Regions from separate parts of the Pseudomonas sp. ArH3a genome, predicted to be linked through region 1. Evidence: predicted binding sites of a transcription regulator. Region 1 holds the regulator's gene; the other holds the start of a gene.
What was found. The regulator FliA, encoded in region 1, starts transcription of late flagellar genes. The targets are predictions, from matches to a motif close to CTAAAGTTTNNNNNNNNNNNGCCGNTAA.

Region 1 (4,222 bases):
CAAGCGCTGCGGCCTGGCCGGTTGCATCCTCACCAAGCTCGACGAAACCGCGAGCCTGGGCGAAGTGCTGAGCCTGGCTATCAGTCATGAATTACCGGTTGCTTACCTGACCGACGGGCCGCGGATTCCGGATGATCTGCATCTGCCGCGCCGTCATCAGTTGGTCAGCCGTGCTGTCAGCGTGCAAATGCAAGAAGAGCCTAGCGAGGAAGCGATGGCCGATATGTTCGCCGACCTTTACCACCACCCGGCAAAACGGGTCGGTTGAGGCGGGATGAACACCGTGAAATGTACCTACATCGATGGTCTGCAAGCGATTCACGCGGCCAAGCCATGTAGCCTGCGTCTAAGCAAGACAAGGTAAAGAAATAAAATGGGCAGCATGCATCCCGTACAGGTGATCGCGGTGACCGGCGGCAAAGGTGGCGTCGGGAAAACTAACGTGTCAGTGAATTTGTCCCTGGCCCTGGCAGAGCTTGGCCGTCGCGTCATGCTGCTGGATGCTGACCTGGGCCTGGCGAACGTCGACGTTCTGCTGGGGCTGACACCCAAACATACCCTTGCCGATGTGATCGAAGGCCGCTGCGAGCTGCGCGATGTGCTGCTGCAGGGCCCCGGTGGCATTCGTATCGTGCCGGCCGCCTCGGGCACCCAGAGCATGGTGCACCTGAGCCCGGCGCAGCATGCCGGCCTGATCCAGGCGTTCAGCGATATCGGCGACAACCTCGACGTGCTGGTGATCGACACCGCCGCCGGGATCGGCGAGTCGGTGGTCAGCTTTGTGCGCGCCGCGCAAGAAGTGTTGCTGGTGGTCTGCGACGAACCTACGTCGATCACCGACGCCTACGCCCTGATCAAATTGCTTAACCGTGACTACGGCATGAATCGCTTTCGCGTGTTGGCCAACATGGCCCAAAGCCCGCAAGAAGGGCGAAACCTGTTCGCCAAGTTGACCAAGGTCACGGATCGCTTCCTCGATGTCGCCCTACAATACGTGGGCGCAGTTCCCTATGACGAGTGTGTACGCAAGGCTGTGCAAAAGCAGCGTGCAGTCTACGAAGCGTTCCCTCGTTCCAAATGCGCATTGGCGTTCAAGGCTATTGCTCAGAAGGTCGATACTTGGCCGTTGCCCGCTAACCCTCGGGGGCATCTGGAGTTTTTCGTCGAGCGATTGGTGCATCAGACGAGCGCAGGACCGGTGCTATGACAGCCAGCGGCTACAACCTTTACAAAAAGTCGGCACGTGACAGCCAGGGCGAGTTGATCGAGCGCTATGCGCCGCTGGTCAAGCGCATTGCCTACCACTTGCTGGCACGCCTGCCCGCCAGCGTGCAGGTCGAAGACCTCATCCAGGCCGGCATGATTGGTTTGCTCGAAGTGTCGACCAAATACGACGCGAGCAAAGGCGCGAGTTTCGAGACGTATGCGGGTATTCGTATACGTGGCGCGATGCTCGATGAGGTGCGTAAAGGGGATTGGGCGCCGCGTTCGGTACACCGCAACACGCGAATGGTCAGTGACGCAATTCGCTCAATTGAAGCAAAAACCGGTCGTGACGCTAAAGATCATGAAGTTGCGGCCGAACTCCAATTGAGTCTCGACGATTACTACGGGATTTTGAACGATACCTTGGGCAGCCGCCTGTTCAGTTTCGACGACCTGTTGCAGGACGGCGAACACGAAGGGCTGCACGAGGATGGCGCGAGTGCACATCTGGAGCCGTCGCGCGACCTGGAAGACGAACGTTTCCAGGGGGCGTTGGCGGACGCGATTGCCAATTTGCCGGAGCGTGAGCGACTGGTGTTGTCGCTGTACTACGACGAAGAGCTGAACCTCAAGGAAATCGGTGAGGTCCTGGGGGTCAGCGAATCGCGTGTCAGCCAGTTGCACAGCCAGTGCGCAGCCCGCTTGCGGGGGCGATTGGGAGAGTGGCGCACGCGCTGACAGGCAGTGTGGGGACACTGCAGACGCTACCGCGAAGGCTGCATGCTTTCGCGGGTTCGTTGCGTGGTGCCCTGGGCAGTCCTTTTTGTGTAACGCCTGTTGATTGAAATGGCGCGTCCAGGTGCTGGGCGCGTTTAAGACTGCTTGGAGGTCGAATTGGACAAGAACATGAAAATCCTCATCGTTGATGACTTCTCAACGATGCGGCGGATCATAAAAAACCTGTTGCGTGACCTTGGGTTCACTAACACGGTCGAGGCGGATGACGGCATTACGGCGATTCCGATCCTCAACAGCGGGAGCATTGACTTTCTGGTAACCGACTGGAACATGCCGGGCATGACCGGCATCGACTTGCTGCGCCACGTGCGCGCCGATGAAAAACTGCGCAGCCTGCCTGTGTTGATGGTGACCGCCGAAGCCAAGCGTGAACAGATCATCGAAGCCGCCCAAGCTGGGGTAAACGGCTACGTGGTCAAGCCATTCACTGCACAGGCCTTGAAAGAGAAGATCGAAAAAATCTTCGAACGCATCGGTCATTGATGCTGCCACGGGGGAGCTATGGAGCATAAAGAAACGTCACAGGGAGACTTTGAGTCGACCCTGAAAAAGCATGCTCACCAGTTGGTTGAAAGCCTTGAAAAAGGCCAGTTCGGCGACGCGGTGCAGTTAATCCATGAGCTTAACCAGACCCGTGACCGCGGCCTGTACCAGGAAGTGGGCAAGCTCACACGCGAGCTGCACAGTGCGATCGTCAATTTTCAGATTGACCCGCACATGCCCCAGGCCGAAGAAATTTCGCAAATTACCGATGCCACCGAACGCCTGTCCTATGTGGTCAGGCTGACAGAGGCGGCGGCCAACCGCACCATGGACCTGGTGGAAAACGCAACGCCCTTGGTCAATGGCATGACCACCGAAGCACAAGCCCTGAGCGTTGACTGGGGCCGCTTCATGCGTCGCGAAGTGGGGGCCGAAGAGTTTCGTGATTTGGCGCGTCGGGTCGACGGCTTTTTGTCGCGCAGCGAGCAGGACAACCGTACGGTTGCCAGCAACCTCAATGACATTCTGCTGGCCCAGGATTACCAGGACCTCACCGGTCAGGTGATCAAACGCGTGACCCAACTGGTCACCGAAGTGGAAAGCAACCTGCTCAAATTGGTGCTCATGGCCGGCCAAGTTGATCGTTTTGCCGGCATCGAACATGACCGCGAAGCGATCCTCTCGGAAAAAGATCCACAAAAACATCTCGCCAAGGGTGAAGGTCCGCAGATTCATGCCGATAAACGTGAAGACGTTATGTCAGGTCAGGATGACGTAGATGACCTGTTATCCAGTTTAGGCTTCTAAGGAGCACCCACATGAGCTTCGGCGCCGATGAAGAAATCCTTCAGGATTTCCTTGTAGAGGCCGGCGAAATTTTAGAGCAACTGTCCGAACAACTGGTCGAGCTGGAAAGTCGACCGGATGATGCGAACCTGCTCAATGCAATTTTTCGCGGTTTTCACACTGTAAAAGGGGGCGCCGGCTTCCTCCAGCTCCATGAGCTGGTGGAGTGCTGTCACATCGCCGAGAACGTGTTCGACATCCTGCGTAAGGGTGAGCGCCACGTCGACTCGGAACTGATGGACGTGATTCTGGAAGCATTGGATGCGGTCAACGGCATGTTCAGCGAAGTGCGCGAACGTGCCCCGATCACAGCGGCCACGCCGGAACTGCTGGCCGCCCTGGCGCGCCTGGCAGAACCTGCCGCCACCCCGGCTGCGCCGGTGGTGGAAGCAGCGCCTGCTGCGGTTGCTGAGCCGGAAGCGGATGTGACCGACAGCGAGTTCGAGCAGTTGCTCAACTCCCTCAGTGCGGTGAAGGCCGAGGCTGAGGCGCCGCAAGCGCCGCAAGCGCCTGCTGCGCCCGCAACGCCGACCAGCGAAGACATCACCGACGCAGAGTTCGAATCCCTGCTCGACCAGTTGCATGGCAAAGGCCAGTTCGCCGCTGACGTGGTGGCACCCGCCGCCGAGTCGAAAGCGCCAGCGGCCCCGGCCAGCAACGACATTACCGACGACGAATTCGAAGCGTTGCTCGACCAGCTGCATGGCAAAGGCACGTTTGTCGCTGAAGCCTTGCCGCAAGTTGCCGCGACCGCCGCAGCCCCAGTCGCCGGTGCAGCACCTGCCAGTGCGGCACCAGCGGGCGACGGGCTGATCTCTGATCACGAGTTCGAAGCCCTGTTGGATGATTTGCACGGCAAAGGCAAGTTCACCGAAGTGGCCCCGGCCGC
Region 2 (4,222 bases), 2.5 Mb from region 1:
GAGCCGACGATGGCGCCGATCAGCAAGCCTTGAATGATATTGAGGTCGAACAGCCAAGCGGCGGCCATGCCGGTGAGGCCGGTGGTAATCAACACCCCCACCGTGGCCAGCGACAACGCCGGCCAGAGTGCCACGCGGAAACTCGCCACCCGTGTGCGCAAACCGCCGTCGAGCAGGATGACTGCCAAGGCGAGGTTGCCCACCAGGTAGGCGGTTGGGTAGTTATCGAAGATGATGCCGCCGCCGTCGACGCCGGCGAGCATGCCCACGGCCAGGATGATCACCAGAATCGGGATACCTAAGCGCGACGAAAGAGAACTCACCAGAATGCTCGCACCCACCAGCAACGCGCCGATCAAGAACAGGCTGTTGATGGTCGTCGCATTCAAAGGCAGTACTCCAGAGCTGGGAAGACGGGGCGCAAACTGACCATGCAGTCTGCGTGCCAGCGATTCTAACCTGTTGAATTGCTGCGCTGTCAAAAAGCTTTTGTGGGAAAACGCTGCTCAATGTGGGAGCTGGCTTGCCTGCGATTGCGGTGTATCAGTCACTGGGGATATTGACTGTTAGATTGCTATCGCAGGCAAGCCAGCTCCCACAAGGGGGCACCGGTGTCAGTTAAAGCCTGAACCGCCCCACCATCCCATTCAAATCCACCGCCAGGCGCGACAGCTCACTGCTCGCCGTACTCGTCTGGCTGGCGCCCGTCGCCGACTGCACCGACAAGTCACGAATATTCACCAGGTTACGGTCCACTTCGCGCGCCACCTGCGCCTGCTCTTCCGCCGCGCTGGCGATGACCAGGTTGCGCTCGTTGATCTCCACAATCGCGGTGTTGATGGTATCCAGTGACATCCCGGCGCCTTTGGCGATGTTCAGCGTCGATTCCGCGCGCTCGGTGCTGTTGCGCATCGAATCCACGGCATGCTCGGTGCCGGTCTGAATGCTGCCGATCATCCGCTCGATCTCGCTGGTCGACTGCTGGGTGCGATGGGCCAACGCCCGCACTTCATCGGCTACCACGGCAAACCCGCGGCCGGCTTCACCGGCCCGCGCGGCTTCAATCGCGGCGTTCAGGGCCAACAGGTTGGTCTGGTCGGCCAGGCCGCGAATCACGTCCAGCACTTTGCCGATGTCGCGCGATTCATTCGCCAGGTCGCCAATCAGCGTAGCGGTGGCTTGCACGTCGCCGCTCATGCGTTCGATGGCGCTGACGGTTTCCTGCACCAAGTCACGGCCGTCACCGGCGGAGGTGGTGGCGGCGCGCGAGGCTTCGGAGGTGCTTACCGCATTGCGCGCAACTTCCTCGACGGCGCTGGTCATCTCGTTGACGGCGGTGGCGGCTTGTTCGATTTCGTTGTTTTGCTGGGTCAGGCCACGGGCGCTTTCGTCGGTGACGGCGTTCAGCTCTTCGGCGGCGGACGCCAACTGGGTAGCGGAACCGGCAATGCGTTGCAGGGTGTCGCGCAGCTTGTCCTGCATCTTGGCCATGGCAGCCAGCAGGCGGCCGGCTTCGTCGTTGCCGTCGACCTTGATCGGGCGCGTCAGGTTGCCCTCGGCGACTTCTTCAGCCGCTTCCAGGGCTTGGGCGATCGGCAAGGTGATGCTGCGGGTCAGCAACCAGGCGAACAGCAACGTCAGCGCCGTGGCAACGATCAGCAGGCCCACCACCAGCTTAAAGGCCATGTCGTATTGGTCTTTGGCTTGCTGGTTGCTGGCGTTGGCCATCGCGTTATTGATGTCCAGCAGGCGCGTCAGCACCGCGTTGACTTGCTCGGAGTTGCTCAGCAGCTCGGTGTTGAGCATGGTGCGCAGCTCGTCGATCTGGTTGGCGCGAGACAAGCTCTTCATGCGCTCTTCGATCTGGTGGTACTGGCCGAGCAAACGCACGTATTCGTCATAGGCGGCGCGTTCTTCGCTGCTCTCGATGACTTTTTCGTAGACGCCCTGGGCGGTACGGATCTGCTGGTTGCGCAGTTCGAAGGCTTCCAGGGTCTTTTGCTGCACGTCCGGCTCGCGGTTGGTCAGCAAGCGGTACGACAACACCCGCAGGCGCAGGGTCAGCTGGGTGAATTCGTCGAGGGCGCGAATGCTTGGCACGCTGGACTGGGCGATGTCTTCCGTTGCCGCACGGATCTTGCTCATTTGGTTCAGGGCAAACACACCGAGAAACAACATGAGTGCACCAATAAACGCAAAGCCGAGGAAAGCCCTCGGAGCGATATTCATATTACGAAGAGACATGCTGGAATCCTGGGGAGAAGCGCGATCCGTGCGGCCACGAGACGGGGTGTGCATCTGTTATCGGCCATGCGACTAAAGTCTTAAGGGCGCGCGCGTTTTTATTGCATCTGACGAGGGGTTGGGGGGGATTCAGGAACCAGATGGGGTAAATGCAGTCACTAAGGGTCGAAAGCGCGGCCCGGCCCTTAAAAAACGGGCTGCCGGCCTGGGATAACCCTGGCTTCCGAGGTGAATTTTCTTTATCGTCACCGCCCTTTTAAAAAGCCCGAGAAATCAAAATGTTAGAAGCATCCCTCAGCCAATTGGAACAACTGGTCAGCGACCTGGTACAGCAAAATCAGAACCTGCTGGGCAGCAACGAATCCCTCAAGGCGGAACTGGCCCGCGCCAAGGACGAAAACGACAGCCTGCAACTGAACCTGATGGAACAGGAAGAAAAGCATGGCGCCACCGCCGCGCGCATCCAGGCACTGGTTGAGCGTGTGAGCGCAGGTCCTGTCGGCGCATGAATGAAGGGATAAAGGTCGTTTCGATTCTCGGAGAGGATTACTCGATCAAGGCGCCGGACGGGGAAGATCAAACCCTGATGCACGCCGTGACCATGCTCAAGGCTTCCCTGGCCACCACCAAGAAAAAGTACCCGACGCTGATCGGTGACAAGTTATTGGTACTGGCCGCGCTGAACCTGTGCGCCGAGCAGATCGAAATGCAAAAGCAGCACCAGCAGGAACTCGACCGTTACCAAGAGCAAGTCAGCGCCACGGTCGACGTCATCGCCAAGGCTATCGGCCAGCCTTAGCGGTTAGAACCACGCATCCTGCATCCCCAGGCACGTGTCATCGCGTGCCTCCAGAATCGCCAGTTCATGATGGCAGCTCGGCACTTCCCAGGTCAGGAAGTACCGAGCGGCCTGGAGCTTGCCTTTATAGAAGGCAACATCGGCCGCATTGCCCTTGGCCAAGCCTTCCTCAGCGCGAATCGCCTGCTCCAGCCAGCGCCAGCCAATCACCGTGTGCCCGAACACCTTCAAGTACAGTGCCGAATTCGCCAGGCTGCTGTTGACCTTGCCTTGGGCGAGGTCGGTCAGCAGGCCAATCGTCACGCTTTGCAGGCGGTTAACTAACTGTTCCAGGGGGTCGCGCAGCGCCGTGAGTGACGGGTACTGCTGCGCCCGCGCGCCGGTTTCTGCGATCAGGCGGATCAGTTGCTTGAGGCCCGCGCCGCCGTTCTGCGCGAGCTTGCGCCCGAGCAAATCCAGGGACTGAATACCGTGGGTGCCTTCGTGGATCGGGTTCAGGCGGTTGTCGCGGTAGTACTGCTCCACTGGGTATTCGCGGGTGTAGCCGTGGCCGCCGAGGATCTGGATTGCCAGTTCGTTGGCCTTCAAACAGAACTCCGACGGCCAGGATTTGACGATCGGTGTGAGCAAATCGAGCAGTTCGTGAGCTTGCTTGCGCGCGGTGTCGGTTTCCAGGGTGGTGGTGTCATCGAACAGCCGCGCGGCGTACAGGCCGAGGTCAAAGGCGCCTTCCACATAGGCCTTCTGCGTCAGCAGCATGCGCTTGATATCGGCGTGCTGAATGATCGAGACCGGCGCGGTGCTGGGGTCTTTGCTGTCGGGCAGGCGACCTTGCGGGCGTTCGCGGGCGTATTCCAGTGAGTACAGGTAGCCGGCGTAACCCAGCATCACTGCGCCCATGCCGACGCCGATGCGCGCCTCGTTCATCATCTGGAACATGCAGCTCAGGCCCTGGTGCGGTTTGCCCACCAGATAGCCGACGCAGTTACCGTTATCGCCGAAGTTAAGTGCCGTGGACGTGGTGCCGCGCCAGCCCATCTTATGAAACAGCCCGGCCAGCAGCACGTCGTTGCGCGCGCCCAGGCTGCCATCGTCGTTGACCAGGAACTTGGGCACGATAAACAGCGAAATGCCCTTCACCCCGGCCGGCGCGTCCGGCAACTTGGCCAGCACCATGTG

Region 2: a site for FliA is predicted at 2,302-2,329, ahead of K0P33_RS03435 (methyl-accepting chemotaxis protein). Genes of this name have one in related genera too.

The regions. Positions count from the first base shown of each region.
Region 1 is NZ_CP080330.1:5,014,428-5,018,649, reverse strand. It holds gene flhF (flagellar biosynthesis protein FlhF) at 1-268, shown strand, start outside; gene fleN (flagellar synthesis regulator FleN) at 374-1,207, shown strand; gene fliA (RNA polymerase sigma factor FliA) at 1,204-1,944, shown strand; gene K0P33_RS22880 (chemotaxis response regulator CheY) at 2,113-2,487, shown strand; gene K0P33_RS22875 (protein phosphatase CheZ) at 2,506-3,294, shown strand; gene K0P33_RS22870 (chemotaxis protein CheA) at 3,306-4,222, shown strand, end outside.
Region 2 is NZ_CP080330.1:776,734-780,955, forward strand. It holds gene K0P33_RS03430 (potassium/proton antiporter) at 1-389, opposite strand, end outside; gene K0P33_RS03435 (methyl-accepting chemotaxis protein) at 619-2,244, opposite strand; gene K0P33_RS03440 (hypothetical protein) at 2,523-2,753, shown strand; gene K0P33_RS03445 (cell division protein ZapA) at 2,750-3,043, shown strand; gene K0P33_RS03450 (acyl-CoA dehydrogenase) at 3,047-4,222, opposite strand, start outside.